4 regions of the Brevibacillus sp. FSL K6-0770 genome follow, and region 2 is predicted to be linked to each of the others. Evidence: riboswitches for the same ligand, from Rfam matches in the RefSeq annotation. Region 2 holds a riboswitch; each other region holds the start of a gene.

Region 1 (4,103 bases), 120 kb from region 2:
GTAAATCGGAACCGACGACGCACCTGTAAACGGATCGATGCCTGTGGAGCCATGCAAAACTTTTGTCGCGAAATTCATCGAACAGCCCCCCCAACGACGAGACTTGCATCCAGCGCTTGAAACAAATCAGCGATCAAATCATCCGGATGTTCAATCCCCACCGAAAGCCTCAGCAATCGATCGCACACGCCGACATACGCCCGCACTTCCTCGGGGATGTCTGCGTGAGTCTGTGTCGCCGGGTACGTACACAACGACTCTACCCCGCCAAGACTTTCCGCAAAGGAGACGACGCGCAAATTTTGCAGAAACAAGCCCACCTGCTCCTGGGAGCGTACCCGGAACGAAACCATGCCGCTGTATCCGCTCGCCTGGCTCGCCTGAATCTCATGCCCGGGATGCTCTTCCAGTCCGGGGTAAAACACTTCGGCAACGGCTGGATGTTCTTTCAGCTTTTTCGCTACCGCGAGCGCATTCGACTGGTGTCTGTCCATGCGCAGCGCCAACGTTTTCATGCCGCGCACCAGAAGCCAGCTATCCTGCGGCCCCAGCACCGCGCCGATCGAATTGTGCAAAAACCGGATTTTTTCCGACAACTCCTCGCCCTTTGTAACGATCAACCCTGCCAGCACATCGTTGTGTCCGCCCAAATACTTCGTTGCGCTGTGCAAAATCACATCAGCCCCAAGCTCTAGCGGGCGTTGACAATACGGAGTCATGAACGTGTTGTCTACAATCGTCAGAAGCCCGTGTTGCTTGGCCAAGCTGGTTATTTCACGAATATTTGTAATCTGCATGAGCGGATTGGTCGGCGTCTCGACGAAAATCGCTTTCGTCTCTGCGCGCAGCGCCTTTTTCACCGCTTCCAGATCGCGCAAATCTACGTAAGTAAAAGCAAGCCCGTAACGGGAAAGCACTTGTTCAAACAAGCGATACGTCCCGCCGTACAAATCGAGCGATACGATGAGGTGATCGCCTTGGGAAAACAACCCCATTACCGTATGGACTGCCGCCATCCCGGACGCGCAGGCAAAGCCGGCATCGCCTCCCTCTGCCTCAGCGATTGTCTCTTCCAAAACAGAACGGGTAGGATTCGCCGTCCGCGTATAGTCAAAACCTGTGCTCTGTCCCAGCGCCGGATGGCGATAAGCGGTAGCGTAGTAGACGGGGAAGCTCACCGCACCCATTTTCTCATCTTTGCCTACGCCTGCCTGAATCAATTTTGTTTCCAGTCTCATACCGTAATTCTCTCCCTCCAATGATGTCGAGGGGCATGAAAAAAGCCCCCTTTCCTCTGAAAGAAGGCTTTGTTTACGTCGCCGTAAGCAAGACCTTCTCATCTTTCAGAGTTAAAAAACTCTGCAGGAATTAGCACCATTATCTCCCCGTATGAACGAACATACAGGTGATTGGTTGCCGGGCATCATCGGGCCAGTCCCTCCGCCTCTCTGGATAAGAAGTTTGCTATTCAATTTGAATGACCTAATACTAAAGGATAGCGCTGTTTCTTGTCAACAAGATTTTCCACAAGAGTGTGACAACCGCGCCTACGCTTTTTTCAAGGCGTCCATGACCTGATTGTCCAGCTTCGCTGCGGCATTTTTGTCGTATGTCTTTTCGTACTGAGGCTCTACGGATATGCGCGAACCGTAAAACATCACGTCTCTGACAGAGTCAATCGCAATCTCCGCCATCGCAAGCTTCAGGGGAACCCCTTCCAGCCGTTCTGCCTTCAGCTCGGCGCGCCCGTTGATCGCAAAAGAAGAGCCTGCCCCGATCAAATGCAGCACGACCTGCGGTTCTTTGGCGATATTGGCGAGAATGCGGGAGCGGCTGTCTACAGCAAAACGGATGAGTCCGCTGTTCACAGCAAAAGTCCAGGACAAGGAACTGACGGATGGCGCACCTGTCTCGTGATCGACTGTGGCCAACGTCACAAAGCGCTCTTTTTGCAGGAGCGCGAACAGTTCTTCCGATAAGGTTTGGGATACGGTTTCAGCCATTCGGATGCCTCCTCGTATACTTTTGTACGTCTATTGTACCCCTCCCGCAAGCCGGAGGCAAACCTTTCCTCCCCGCCTTGATTCTGGTCGGCTTTTTCCCTAAACTGGTAGAAAACAATGCTTCCAGGAACAAGGAGGTTGAAACAAGTGGCTCCTACGCCTACAGATCGGCTCATGCACAAAATAGATCAAGTCCTCCACGAGCTTCAGGAAGTGCGGAAAATGAACGAGCGCATGGATAAGATCGCCATGTTTTTGGAGGATATCCGGCTTGCTGATGTCATCCAAAATTACACAGCCCCGCGCAAGCTGCTCTGGATCAATTTCCTCGCAGGTCTTGCCCGGGGTCTTGGTTTGACGATTGGGACTGCTATCGTTCTCGCACTGCTCGGTTCGCTACTGACACAATTTCTCTCGATCCCGATCCTCGGCGACTACATCCGCGAACTGGTCGATTACGTCCAGACTTACAAACAGCCGTAACAGCAGCTACTTGTCTTTCTTTTTGTCACGATCGTCGTCATCTTCGTCACGATCGCGGTCATCGTCGTCCCGATCGTCATCGTCCCATTTGCCATCGTGTTTCTTCCAGAAGCCGTACGCTTTGCCATTCGGATGCTTGTGCTTCTTCTCATCCTCATCATGCTTAGGCGGCGCGACGATGACCTTCGTGCTCAGGACGATGTCTGCTTGCTTGACCAGCTTGTCTTTTACATACAGTTCAAGCTGAATCGCTTTGGCCGTGTACGAGCGATCTTTGTACGTCAATTCCAGCGTGTACTCGCCCTTGTCATTGGGCTTGATCTCTTTTTTCTTGCCGTCTGGTTTAATCGCGAAAAGCTTCGCCTTTTGCTTTTTGTCCCAGCCCTTGACGGTACCTTTCAGTTCGATCTGCTTTTTCTTTATGTCGTGCACAGCTGTGCCCGCAATGCTGTAGTCTACTGCCGGATTGTTGTCCGGTGTCTTATTCGGCTCAATCGCAATCGAGTCCTCGTCCACCTTTTTCCCGGCCTCATACACTTCGATCACAGCCTTGCTGCTCTTGGCATCCGTCGTCGGATTCTCGAAAGTCACACTGAAGCTGTCAACGTTATCGAGCAGCTTTTTCAGGCTGGCCTCTTTTCGCACGCCGTTATACGTGACGACAACCCGCTCCGCCCCGTGCTTGACAATCCCTTTGACTTGCCACTCTGCTTTTTTCGCGTCATAAACCGTGAACATATGGAGCAGCCTGTTTTTGTCCTCTTCCGTTTGCGCTACGAGCTTTACTTTCTCCGTGTCGGCAAGCACGCTTCCCGCAAAAGCCTGAACAGTCACATACTGCTCGGCGGACGTACCGACGGCAGGGAAGCTGACGGTAAACGAGTGCTCGCTGGTCGGCACCGTCTCGATGATATCACCGTTCGGCTTGGTCACGACCACCTTGGTCACGTCCGGTGTCACAAGACCTTTGATGTACACCTTGTCGCTTTTCGTCTGGGCGCTCACGCTGACCAGTTGCTCATCCGCTTTCGGGCTGCGCACTTCCAGCCAGATGTCGTTGTAGTAGTCGCGATAAATCCGCTCCCATTCCGCCTTGTTCGTTTCCATATACGATTGCAACTTTACGTTCAAATTAATTTTATCGACGATAATGTACAGATGGTCTGCCTGTGTTTTCAGGAGCGTGTTCAGCGTAGCCGGATCGCTTTGGACAAGCTCCTTGAGCTGATATCGGGTCGCTTTCTGTCCTTGCTCATTCATGACTACCTTAGATGTTTCGGCTGCTCCTGTCGAGCTTGCGTCCGCCAGAAGCGGTGTCAGGCAACCGATGAGTCCCGCCGCTGTTACGACAGCCAAAACGGGCCTGGTCATGATTTTTTTCATTGTTGTTCCCCCTCTATTCTGCCAGTCATTCCCTCTGTGCCCAGGGCAACCATACAGACGGCGCATTTTTTTCAAAAGTTGCATCCGGAAGAAAACCACTCCTAATGGCCCATTTTCCGCTTGCAGAACCAGTTTGTTTTGAGGCTAATCACCCGCACCTGGATTAAAAAAGACTCCCGCAAGCCTCGGATTCGTCCCCAAGGCTTCGGGAGTCTTTTTGTTTCGCTCATCAAC
Region 2 (4,103 bases):
CGTCTGTCTCGCTCCATTCAATCAGAAACGGCATTTGTCTCGCACTGTGCGGGTCTTCGGCAAACAGCATGCGCCACTGCAAAATCTTCCCGTCGTCTCGCGTGCGGCTGCCCGCTACCGGCCCTGTCACTTTGAGACCAAGTGACTGAAATCGCTCTACCCACGCGTCCATTTGCCGAGTGCGCAGGGCAATTTGCCCAAGTCCCTCACCGCGATTCGCCTCCCAGACCAGTTGCCGGATGAGCGGATTGTCGGATTGCTTGGCGACAGCTGCCTCCTCCACCGCCAAAAACTCCACATAAGATAGTCCCAAGTAGCTGAGACTGTTCCATGTTCCCCAATGGGTATGACGTCCGCCCGCGACAGCGTGAAAGCCTGCTTCCTGAAAAAGCCGGGCAGCCTCTCCAGGGGGACGGTGCACGAAATGAACCAGATGATCGAAGGAAAGCTGCATCTTTTTTCGCCCCTTTTCGTATTAGCTCTATAATAACAAATTCACCCATTTTTCGTTACCGTTGAAAGGAGCATAATGAATCAGACGCAGCAAAACCTAAAGCACATCCGGCGAAAACAACGACAAAAGAAGGGGCAAAGGATGGCGAAGCAAACGCTCTTGTTCAGTCTGCTCGTCATCCTTTGCTCAGGGATTTACTTCGCTTTCGACAAGCTGGGAAGCCATTCCGCCTCCCCTGAACACGATTCCGCACCACCTCCGGCTGTTGCCCACGAGCCGACTGTCCGGCTGACCTTCGTCGGAGATGTGATGATGTCCGGAAATGTGGAAAAAACGTTGCTCGAAAAAGGCTACGACTACCCGTTCACGCACGTCCGTTCCCTGTTTTTGCAGGATGACTTTACCATAGCCAATCTGGAGACGCCACTTACCACAAAAGGCACGCCTGCCGACAACAAACAATACGTTTACAAGTCCTCTCCTTTGGCTGCGCCTGCGATGAAAGCAGCAGGGATCGATGCGGTCAACCTGGCAAACAACCATTCGATGGATCAGGGCGTGGCCGGATTGCTCGACACGTTTGACGCGCTTGCCAAAAACGGGATCGCTTACCTCGGCGGCGGCAAAGACTCTGTGGAAGCCTTCACTCCCGTCGTGGTGGAGCGAAACGGCATCAAGCTCGCCTTGCTCGGATTCAGCCGGGTCATTCCCGAAGTCAGCTGGTTCGCCACGGAGAAACAGCCTGGACTGGCTGGCTCCTATGATTCCGCCAAAGCCGTCCAAGCGATTCAACAAGCAAAGGCACACGCTGATCTCGTCGTCGTGATCGCCCATTGGGGCAAGGAACGGGAAGACTTTCCCGTCGATCACCAAAAAGAATTGGCCAAAGCTTACATTGACGCAGGAGCAGACTTGATCGTCGGTGGTCATCCTCACGTCCTGCAAGGCTTTGAACGCTACAACGGCAAGTGGATTGCCTACAGTTTGGGCAATTTCATTTTCACCCGCTCGACGGAGCCAAAAACGTGGCAGACGATGGTACTGCAAGCAAGCTGCACAAAAGACGCTTCCTGTGAACTGACGATGCTCCCGTTCCATGCCGAGCTGGGACGAGCGGTACCGATGAATGACACGGATGGGGCAGCGCTTCTGCAACGAATCGAATCACTGTCGGAAAACGTTCAGATTGAAGCCGATGGTCACGTACAGGCACGCTCATGATAAATGAGGCGTGCCCGTTGCCTTTTTTGGCGAAACTTTTCCATATTGCTTTCGTAGACCATAGTAGAACCACTTTTTCCAGCGAAAAGGAGGCGGCACATATGACCGGATTGATTATCACCGTATCGGCGATCGGCCTTATTATACTCTGCAGTTATTTCATGACCAAATGGGAAAAAGTCGTCTTCCCCGGCAATCAGAAAAACGGGCCTTCAGATACCGATCAACAGCTCTCGGATAAAAAAAGCAAGTAGAAAGGATCAGCGCTGATCTAGACAGACTGCGAGCTATGCCGATTCGATCAGCGGGAAGCAGCGCACGGAAAGTCCGAAGTCACTTTTCAGCACTTGCTCATGCTCTGCGCGAATACCTGTAACGATCAAGCCCGCGCGCAGCACACCGCCCAAGTCGAATTGCACCTTCAATTTCGTCACGTTCACGCCAGCCTCCCGCAAGAAATGCAGCACGCGATCAGGTGTGGCGGCGATACACGAGCCTTCCAAATAACACAGCACCCGTTCGTCTTGCCCTTGCTCCAACTGAGCCGCGGCATTTTTTTCTGTCCAAACAGGATGCGGCGTAAATGGCTGGGTCAACAAGTAAGCCAAATCTTCAACGACAGCGCTTGCGGTCGGCAGTTCGCCTGCACCCCGGCCCGTAAACAACAGGTCGCCCACGATGTTCCCGGAGAGCTGCACCGCATTGAACGCATCCTGGATTTGCGCCAACGGATGGGCAATGGGCAGCACAGTCGGCTGAACCGAGAGGCGGATGCCTTGCTCGGCTTTTTGTGCCTGGGCAATCAGCTTGATCCGGTAACCCAGCTCGCTTGCGATCCGGATGTGTCCGGCAGACAAATCGGCGATTCCTTTACGCACGACATCCGCAAGCGGCAACGACTCCCCGTACACAAGCTGCGCGAGAATGTACAATTTGTACATGGCATCGAAACCTTCCACATCCGAACGCGGATCAGCTTCCGCATAGCCCAGCTCCTGCGCCTGCTTCAGCACTTCCTGATAAGAGAGCTGTTCCGCCTCCATTTTCGTCAAGATGAAGTTCGTCGTCCCGTTGAGAATACCGCGAACTCCTTGGATGTCATTTGTGCGCAAAAACTGCCGCAGCACACTCAAAATCGGAATCCCGCCAGCTACGCTCGCTTCATAAGCCAGATGCACCTGATGCTGGTTAGCCAGATCGACAAGCTCAGGGCCGCGTTTGGCGAGCAGCTCTTTGTTCGCCGTTACCACATGGCAGCCTTTTTCAATCAGGGCACGCACGTAATCATACGTAGGCTCGACACCGCCCATTACCTCCACGACAATGTCCACATCGCTTTTTAGCACATCCTCAAAATCGGTAGTCAAAAGCGCAGGATCAACCTGAACCGCCCGTTCTTTTTCCGAATCGCGAACCAATGCTTTGACAATCTCGATCCGTTTGCCCAACCGCTGCGCCAGCTTCTCCTGTTGCGAGCGAATCGTTTTGATGACGCCGCCCCCTACTGTTCCCAATCCCAGCAATCCTACTTTGATTACACCTGCGCTCATTATTACCACCTCATGTCATGTTTTGGAAAAATAAGAAAAACCTTCTTGCTAAGAAGAAGGTTTGGCATCAAGGTCCTTCTCCTTATCTCCCAGAACGATTTTCGTCCTGCAGGAATTGGCACCTTGTCACAAACTGCGTAACGGTTGCCGGGCTTCATCGGGCCAGTCCCTCCACCTCTCTAGATAAAGAAAACTATGAATTTTTGTTCTTTGCTAGATGTCAGTTCTCTCTTGTCTTTGAAATTGGGCAAATGTTTGCCTCGTTCCCACTTTTTCATACATCAAAAAACCTTCTCCGCTAAGAAGAAGGTTCGTCTTGACTGCTACGAGGCACCCGCTTCTTATCTATCGAGACGAAACGTCCCGCAGGAATTGGCACCTTGTCGCAAAAGCAACGGTTGCCGGGCTTCATCGGGCCAGACCCTCCACCTCTCTGGATAAGAACTATGATTTGCTATTGAGCCTATTCTAAGAAATTCCAATGCATTCGTCAACACAATTCTTTTTGTTTGCTGACAAGACTCGCAAGCAGGAAGACAGAACGGCAACCCCCTCAGCAAAGCAGCCGTTTCCACGCGCAAACACACTTTCCACTTCTGCCATGTTGCAGCAAGCGCACGTAACGATTCCTGCTTCGCTTTCCTCTGGCACTTCTTTTTCTTCAACATAGCCGCACCATGGACATATGAAAAGCTGAACCACGCCACTCCCTCCTTTTTCACGGCGACAATCTGGCAACGATATCCTTAAAAAGGCTCCGGTTCGCAAGCTTGCGATCCCTCACATTCGTACAAGATCTAGTCAAGTTGAATTTAATCGCGAGTCATCGTAGCCTCTTTGACAGGTAGATCAACCGCGAGACGCCCTGGTCCATTCGA
Region 3 (4,103 bases), 3.2 Mb from region 2:
GGGCCAGCCACAAGCTGCACCAGCAGCGAAGGCAAAAAGTAGAGTAGCCACATTTGTCCGACAGCGGTCTGGGAGCCGGTGATTTGGTAGAGCAGCCAGCTGTTTGCCAGCGTCGAAAGCGATGCGCCAAACTCGGAGATCAGCTGACCGAGCAAAATACAGGTGTAGGAACGGTTTTTCCAGAGCGGAATCATCAAAATCCCCTTTCCAGAAACTGATCGAGCAGGAGGGAAAGCTGGGATACGGACTGGCTGCGCAGGCGAAACCGGGAGCCGGACGCTTCTACCAGACGCGCGGCACGAAGCATGGACAAATGGTGATGAACCGTCGATTTTGCCATTTGCAGGACGTCGGTCAATTCCTGCAAGCTCAGCTCTTTTTCCGCCAGCATTTTGACCATGCGGAGCCGCTGCTCGTCTCCGAGCGCCTTGAAGCTTTGCACCAGAGCCTGCGGCGGCTGGTACGGGTCGATGTGCTCGCTCATGTTTTCATCGGCGACCGGGTAGTAAAAAATTTTCGTGCCCGCGTCATCGGCCTGCACCGTCCAGGGCCGATAAATCGCTTGGGGGATTAGCAGCACACGAGTGACCGCAGGCTCAGGGGGATAGCTTGCTCCGGTTGCCCACTCCACCAGTGCCTCAGGATCGAGCTTGTCCTGCATTGCGCGCTTTTGCGACGAATCCTTTTCCAACATACGCCGGATGCTGGCTTCTTGCGGCTTGATGTGTGTCTGATACCAGCCTTCCATCAAGGTGAGCAGATGCTGGCGCAGTTCATTTGCGTCGACAGAGGTGATATGGGCAATATACGCTGCGAAAAAGAGGTGGTCCCGGCATGCTGCCTGCAAAAGCTCGGCGTCTGCTGCGCTGCCCTGCGCGGCATTTTCGCGTGCTTGCTGTCGTTCCTGGCCCAAAAAAGGCAGGGCGTGGTAGCGCAACTCTTCTGCCGACAGCTCGCTGACAACATGCAAAAACGATTCGAGATCGGCAAAAGGCTGGTGGTGGAGCAGTTGCAGCAACGTCTTCCAAGTGTTGTGCCTTTTGGCGTAATCAACTTCAAGCTGGACGGATTGCGGAAGCGCGCTCAGCATGCTGCTCCAGTGCTCAGGCGGATGCTCCAGCGTGTGGTGAATTTGATCGTAAGTGGCGACGGCGATTCCGAGTGCGGCTTCAAAAAGCGGTGAGCAAGCGAAGTCGAGCTGGTAGGTGGTGCGTGCACTGCCGATGTTCCATATTTTCAAAGCGGATCACCCTTTTCCCATTTTTTTCATAGATCAAATTCTAAAATATTCGAACTGTTAATTCAAGTTATTTAGAATGAATAGTTCAATGATTTTCGCATCTGTTCTTTTTTCTCTGCTGATTTAGTTGAGACTATCCAGTGAAAGACACAAAAAAACGAAAAAACCACTTCCCTGACGAGAGTGGTTTTTTCGTTTTCGCTTGAATGAAAAGGTATGGTGTTGTAGGAAAACCTATACCTTGCTCACGGCAACAGCTGCTTCCAAAGCTTGCTTCAAATCGCCGATGATGTCTTCGATCGCCTCTGTTCCGACAGACAGACGGATCAATCCGGGAGTTACTCCTGCCGTTAATTGCTCCGCTTCGTTCATTTGCTGGTGCGTCGTGCTCGCCGGATGGATAACGAGCGACTTGGAGTCGCCTACGTTTGCCAAATGAGAGAAGAGCTTTACGGATTCGATCAATGTTTTGCCTGCTTGCACGCCGCCGCGGATGCCGAAGGTGAGGATGGCGCCAGCGCCTTTTGGCAAATATTTTTGCGCGAGTGCGTAGTTGGCGTCGCCTTCAAGACCTGGGTAGCTGACCCATTCCACTGCCGGATGCTCGGCGAGGAATTTCGCTACCGCGAGTGCGTTTTGGCTGTGGCGCTCCATGCGCAGGTGGAGTGTCTCCAGACCTTGCAGGAACAGGAAAGAGTTGATAGGAGCTACGGCAGCGCCGATATCGCGTTGCAGTTGCACGCGCGCTTTGATGATGTAGGCGAGCGGGCCGACTGCTTCTGTATAAACGACTCCGTGATAGCTTGGGTCTGGCGTCGTCAGACCAGGGAATTTGCCGTTGTTCCAGTCGAATTTGCCGGAATCTACGATAATGCCGCCAATCGCCGTGCCGTGTCCGCCGATGAATTTGGTCGTGGAGTGAACGACGATGTCAGCTCCGTGCTCGAACGGACGGGTCAGGATTGGCGAAGCGAATGTATTGTCGACAATCAGCGGCACGCCGTTTTCGTGCGCGATGTCCGCAATTGCCTGCAAGTCGGCCACGTCGATGCGAGGGTTGCCGATCGTCTCGCAAAAGAGCGCCTTGGTATTATCGTTGATGAACGCGCGGAAGTTGTCCGGATTGGACTGATCCACAAAGTGTACTTTGATGCCCAGGCGTGGCAGCGTATGGGCAAAAAGGTTGTACGTCCCGCCATACAAGCTGCTGGATGCGACAATCTCGTCGCCCGCTTGCGCAATATTCAAAATCGAGAAGGTGATGGCTGCCTGACCGGAAGAGGTTGCCAGCGCACCTACGCCGCCTTCGAGCAGAGCGACGCGCTTTTCAAATGCGTCTTGGGTCGGATTCATGATGCGCGTGTAGATGTTGCCAAACTCTTTCAAAGCAAACAGGTTGGCAGCATGCTCCGTGTCACGGAAGACGTAGGAAGTCGTTTGGTAGATCGGAACCGCGCGCGAGCCTGTTACCGGGTCTACCTCCTGTCCGCCGTGTACGGCGAGCGTTTCCGGTTTCCATTGTTGTTGGTCAGACATGATCATCTCTCCTTTTTATATGGGGGTAAGGAAATAAAAAAACGGAGCGTTCTCCTGAGTAGAAGAAGGCTCCGGCTATGCACGGGTGTGCGTTCATCTCTCAGAATCTATGGATTCTGCAGGAATTAGCACCGCGCAAGACTCGCTTGCTGGTTGCCGGGTTTCATAGGGCCTGTCCCTCCACCGCTCTTGATGAAAATGTAGCTTTCAGTTGTTGTCATAATTGTATGAAAAACCATACTTCGCTGTCAACATCAAATGATTAAGTTATCGGGGTGGATTTTGTGGATTTTAAAGATTTACCCGTTCATGCTGTTGCCCATAAGATCCAGAGAGCCTGTCTGGTAAGCTCTGTTTACATGGTTTGTATGAGGGTTTCCTTCATCTGAAACCAAATGAGTTGCCTTACGAGATTGTTTTCCTTTTTTGGCATACAAGAGGACCGCAGCCAGAGTGCAAACAGCCAAAATTCCAAGGACATACATCATAGAAATAACTCCCCCTCACGCTAAGCTTCATCAATTATCAGCGTTCTTTTTCATGAACTGGCAGACATGGTTTTTTACTTGTAATTTTATAATTTTATGGTCATTTTTGTAAATTCTTTGAACTTGCAAGCAACCGAGCCTTGCTGTCACAAAATTGCCCCTATATCTCGGCGCTTTCGCAGCTCCCGCCGTTAGAAAACGCCTGGGGCCTATGATATGATGGAAATGGCAGAAAACGACTAAACGATTGTACATATAGGAGGAAAAAACGCGATGAGCCATGGCGTGAAGGAAATTACACCACAAGAGCTGCTGGAAAAGCTCGCGGCAAAAGAACAGCTTCAGGTGATTGATGTACGCGAGGTGGAGGAGTGGAACGAAGGCCATATCAAAGAGGCCAAGCTGATTCCGCTCGGCTTTTTGCCGCATCGCACCGACGAGCTGGACAAAGACATTCCGGTCATCATGGTGTGCCGAAGCGGCGCACGCAGCCACCGGGCAACTGAATATTTGTGTGAGCTTGGCTTTGACGCTGCCAATATGGTAGGCGGAATGCTGGCATGGCCTGGGGAAAAAGAAGTCTAGAAAGACAGAGAAAATGTGCGCTGCTCGCCGCTGCAAGCAAAGCGGGATGGCGCATGAGATGTGCAGGGGAGGCAGGAAATCGTGAGTGAAGGAGCACAGCAACAAGGGTCAGCGTTGCAGCGCCATTGGTTTACGGTGCTGGCAGGCTTGATTATCCTTGCGATTGTAGGTGTGTTCGGCTACAAATACTTGGCAAAAGATCCGATTCCGGTGATGAAGCCGATCGCGGACTTTTCGTTGGACAACAGTGACGG
Region 4 (4,103 bases), 1.5 Mb from region 2:
CCTGTGTCGCGTCCGCGCGGCTCAGCTCCTTGACGATTTTCCCTTCAAACATGACCAAAATCCGGTCGGCAATGCCCAATACTTCGGCAAACTCGCAAGAAAAGTAGAGAACGCCCTTGCCCTGCTCCGCCAGCTTTCCAATCAGGCGGTAAATATCGCTTTTCGCCCCGATGTCGACGCCTTTGGTCGGCTCGTCGAACATGAACACTTGCGCATCCGTATCCAGCCATTTGCCAATCGCGACTTTTTGCTGGTTTCCTCCGCTGAGGTAGCCAACCAGCTGTGTGATGTCTGCCGTCTTTACGCCCAGACGGCTCACCAGCTCCCTCGCCTGCTTCGCTTCTGCCCCTCTGCGGACAAATCCGAGCCGCGACCACTTCTCCAAAGCGGAGACAGACAAGTTGTTCTGGACAGATTCCTCGACAAAAATGCCTTCTTTGCGCCGTTCTTCCGGTACGAGGACGATTCCCGCATCAACAGCGTCCTTCGGCGACCGCAGCCGCACCTCTTTGCCGCTCAGCCTGACTTGTCCCGCCTCGGCGGTATCCGCTCCGAACAAAAGTCTCGCCAGTTCCGTCTTCCCGGCTCCAACCAGCCCGACAATCCCGACAATCTCGCCTTCGCGAACGCTCAAATCGGCGCGGCGAACCTTGCCGCCAGCCACTCCCGCAGCTTCCAGAAGCACCCCGCCTACAGGCACTTCGACTTTCGGGAACTCTTCCTCGAAGCTTTTGCCCAGCATGTTGCCGATGACCTCATCCATCGTCGTGTGGGACGTCTCGCTCGTCACGATCAGTTGACCGTCCCGCATGATCGTGATTCGGTCGCATATCTCAAAAATTTCCGGCAGGCGATGGGAAATGTAGATGATCCCGACACCCGCTTTTTTCAACTGGTCAATGATGAGAAACAGCCGCTCGCTCTCCTTCGTGCTCAACGGAGCTGTCGGTTCGTCAAAAATGACGTACTTCGCTTTTTGCACGGTCGCGCGGGCAATCAGGATCAGTTGCTTTTCGGACAGCGTACATTCCTCGACGAGCATGCGCACAGGGATGGAAAAGCCGAAGCTCTGCAAAATGCTTTCCGCTTCCTTGTGCAAGCTCGGCCAGTTCATGAATCCTTTGCGGCCTGCCGAGACAATCTGATCGAGCAAAATGTTTTCCGTCACGCTCAAGTACGGGATCAGCGCCGTATCCACTTCCTGGTACACGCACTGGATGCCTAAAGCTTTCGCATCCTGGGGCGATTGGATCGACACCTCTTTGCCGTCAATCGTGATGCTCCCCCCGTCAGACTGATACGCGCCCGTCAAAATTTTCATCAAGGTACTTTTCCCCGCTCCATTCGCCCCTAAAAGCGCATGAACCTCGCCAGCCTTGACCTCAAAATCGACCGAACGCAGCGCAGGAACGCCGGAGAACTGCTTCACAATCCCTTTCATCTGCAAGCTGGACACTTTTCGCACCCCCTTAAATAAGCAAGATTCCCGTTGACTGATCAACGGGAATAGCCAAATCAACCAGCTTTATATGCTTACTTGCCCCACTCTTTCACGTACTGGGACAAGTCGCCCATTGTCACTTTTTTGTCCTTAGGCAAATCTTCTTGTTTCACCAACACCGGATTCAGCTTCACGCTGTCTGGCACTTGCTCGCCTTTGATTTTTTGGAAAATAGCCGCTGCGTGAGTGCGTCCGATGTTCGATGGATCTACGGCTGCAGTCGCTGCCCATGGCGAATTTGCTTCCTGGATCAGTTGCAGGTCTTCATCACTCAGGTCGATGCCGTATACTTTGATTTCTGTGCGGCCTGCTTGCAAGATCGCACGGGTTGCCCCTTTGGCAAATTCATCCCAAGATGCCCATACAGCCGTGATGTCGCCTTTGTTCGGATATTTTTTCAGGATGGCTTCCATCTGTGCTTGGGTATCCAGCGCTGTGTTGTTTGTCGCGGAACCGAAAGCGGCGACTTCCTTGATATCCGGATATTTTTTCAGGAACGCTTCATAAGTCACCTGACGTTTTTCCATCGGAGCAAAGCCTGCCACCCAAATTTTCACGATGTTGCCTTTGCCGCCGGAATCTGCCGCCAGCTTTTCCAGGCTCAGCTCTGCCAGCTTGTTGTCGTCTTGCTCGACAATCGGCACGCCAGGCAGCTTGATGTCTGTGTCGAACAGAACGACCGGGATTTTTTTGTCGACAGCTTTTTGCGTACCTTGTTGCAACGCTTCCGCTGTACCGTGGTCAATCAGGATGCCGTCAAAGTTTTGGTTGACCGCAGCGTCAAGATTCGACGCCATTTTCGACAAATCCGTATCTGCGTTGAATACTGTCAGCTCTCCGCCGTTTTTCTCGACTTCCTGCTTCACACCGTTAATGTATTGAGCCGAAAACGTTCCTACATTTTGGCGCATGATCAGGGCAATCCGCTTCGCTTTTTCGCCGGAAGCGCCGTTTGCCGCCGTGTTTTTCGTATCGGCTCCGCCGCCGCACGCGGTCAAGGCCACCGATACTGCCAGTACGAGTGATGTGATAAGGCCCAGTTTCTTTTTCATCGAAAAATCCCCCTTTTTCTTTGTTCCTTGTTGTGCTGCAAGCTGAGGAGGCGACGACCTTCCCTTTCCAAAAGGAAAAGCCTCTTTCAACAGATGAAAGAGGCTTGATCGACAAGATTCGCGCCTCTTATCTGTCAGGTATCGCTACCTGTTGGAGTTAGCACCTTGGCTCGCAAGACATTGATCTTGCCAGCTAGGTTGCCGGGCGTCATAGGGCCATTCCCTCAGCCTTCTCTGGATAAGAGTAGTTATTATTTTCGAAACCTTTGTATTAGTATATAGAGACTATAATCCGTGTTTTACCCATCTGTCAACTAGGTTTTTAAAACTTTTCTCCTTTAAATTTATTCCGCCGCTGCGTCCAAATTTTGGAGGAATCGTGTAGGCTCTTGTCGAAATATCGTAGATTGAAGCAGCCATGCAAATTTGCGATGGGGATGTCCGATGATTCTACTAAAAGAAGTAATTTTGCAGATGTTTTTTGCTCTGACGCCATTTGTCCTGTTCAATATTTATTACCGCGACCGAATGCGCAATTACAGCCGCGCTTTCATTCTTGTGACCAGCTCGATTTGCATGTTTCTGGCCATGACCTTCGCGACCAGCGTCTCGGAAGGCGTGATTTTCGATATCAGGCACATCATCGTATTTTTTGCCCTAGTCTATGGGGGAGTGCGGATCGCGCTGGTCTTACTGATCGAGTCCGCGCTATACCGCTATTATTTGGGTGGTGAAGGCATCTGGCTCGCGCTGCTTGCCCTGGTTGTCACCTTTGCCATCTCCCTCCTGATGTATCGGCGTTACAAAGCCAGTTATCGGAAAACACTGTATATTTTTTTGACGGGCGCGCTCTTTTCCCTGGTAGCTTTGGGGTTGACCTATCTATACTTTCCCACCTATGTATCCCATCATCCTGCCTACTACTTGTTCGTGATCCCCGTTCAAAACTTTGTCGGAATTTGGCTTTTGTTGTCGCTATTTAGCAAGTGCGTATCCGACAAAGAACTGTTTATTCGACACGCCCAAAATGAAAAAATCGAAACGATGAGCCATGTCGCCGCATCGCTTGCTCACGAGGTGAGAAATCCGCTCACAGCGGTCAAAGGATTTTTGCGCCTGATCCAGGAAAATCCTGAAAATATTACGAAAACCGATCAGTACATCCGCATCAGCATGGACGAAATCCAGCGGACGGAAGCGATCCTGACCGAGTATCTCGCTTTGTCCAAGCCGCTCAAGGAGCGCACCGAGCTAATCAACGTATGCGACCAGCTTTACGTCGTGCGGGAAGTCATGCTGCCTTTTGCCAATATGCACAATGTCGAGCTGGAGCTGCAAGCTTATGAAAAGCCTGTCACGATTCTGGCCAATCCCGACGAGTTCAAACAAGTCTTGGTCAACTTCATCAAAAATGCGATCGAAGCTTGTGAGCAGACGGTCAACGGCAAAGTGTCCCTCTCGCTGTTCATTGAGAAAAGCAACGCCATGCTGATCATCAAAGACAACGGCATCGGGATGGACGAAGGCCAGATCAAACGCCTCGGGTCCAT

The links. Region 2 has a riboswitch for S-adenosylmethionine ahead of NST23_RS17245 (homoserine dehydrogenase). Riboswitches for the same ligand answer to the same signal wherever they lie in the genome.
Region 1: linked by a shared signal. The riboswitch ahead of NST23_RS17810 (aminotransferase class I/II-fold pyridoxal phosphate-dependent enzyme) and the one ahead of NST23_RS17245 (homoserine dehydrogenase) in region 2 are both predicted to bind S-adenosylmethionine.
Region 3: linked by a shared signal. The riboswitch ahead of NST23_RS02640 (homocysteine synthase) and the one ahead of NST23_RS17245 (homoserine dehydrogenase) in region 2 are both predicted to bind S-adenosylmethionine.
Region 4: linked by a shared signal. The riboswitch ahead of NST23_RS24740 (sugar ABC transporter substrate-binding protein) and the one ahead of NST23_RS17245 (homoserine dehydrogenase) in region 2 are both predicted to bind S-adenosylmethionine.

What each region holds. Positions count from the first base shown of each region.
Region 1 is NZ_JBBOBQ010000001.1:3,791,034-3,795,136, forward strand. Features, by position in the region: gene NST23_RS17805 (trans-sulfuration enzyme family protein) at 1-78, opposite strand, end outside; gene NST23_RS17810 (aminotransferase class I/II-fold pyridoxal phosphate-dependent enzyme) at 75-1,238, opposite strand; SAM riboswitch class I at 1,334-1,459, opposite strand; gene NST23_RS17815 (pyridoxamine 5'-phosphate oxidase family protein) at 1,548-2,003, opposite strand; gene NST23_RS17820 (DUF5665 domain-containing protein) at 2,178-2,486, shown strand; gene NST23_RS17825 (hypothetical protein) at 2,493-3,869, opposite strand; gene NST23_RS17830 (hypothetical protein) at 4,099-4,103, opposite strand, start outside.
Region 2 is NZ_JBBOBQ010000001.1:3,669,374-3,673,476, forward strand. Features, by position in the region: gene NST23_RS17230 (VOC family protein) at 1-454, opposite strand, end outside; gene NST23_RS17235 (CapA family protein) at 530-1,675, shown strand; gene NST23_RS17240 (hypothetical protein) at 1,777-1,929, shown strand; gene NST23_RS17245 (homoserine dehydrogenase) at 1,963-3,225, opposite strand; SAM riboswitch class I at 3,305-3,415, opposite strand; SAM riboswitch class I at 3,564-3,669, opposite strand.
Region 3 is NZ_JBBOBQ010000001.1:484,204-488,306, forward strand. Features, by position in the region: gene NST23_RS02630 (MFS transporter) at 1-194, opposite strand, end outside; gene NST23_RS02635 (ArsR/SmtB family transcription factor) at 194-1,240, opposite strand; gene NST23_RS02640 (homocysteine synthase) at 1,475-2,776, opposite strand; SAM riboswitch class I at 2,867-2,975, opposite strand; gene NST23_RS02645 (rhodanese-like domain-containing protein) at 3,538-3,849, shown strand; gene NST23_RS02650 (SCO family protein) at 3,931-4,103, shown strand, end outside.
Region 4 is NZ_JBBOBQ010000001.1:5,204,091-5,208,193, forward strand. Features, by position in the region: gene NST23_RS24735 (sugar ABC transporter ATP-binding protein) at 1-1,456, opposite strand, end outside; gene NST23_RS24740 (sugar ABC transporter substrate-binding protein) at 1,534-2,553, opposite strand; SAM riboswitch class I at 2,678-2,798, opposite strand; gene NST23_RS24745 (ATP-binding protein) at 2,998-4,103, shown strand, end outside.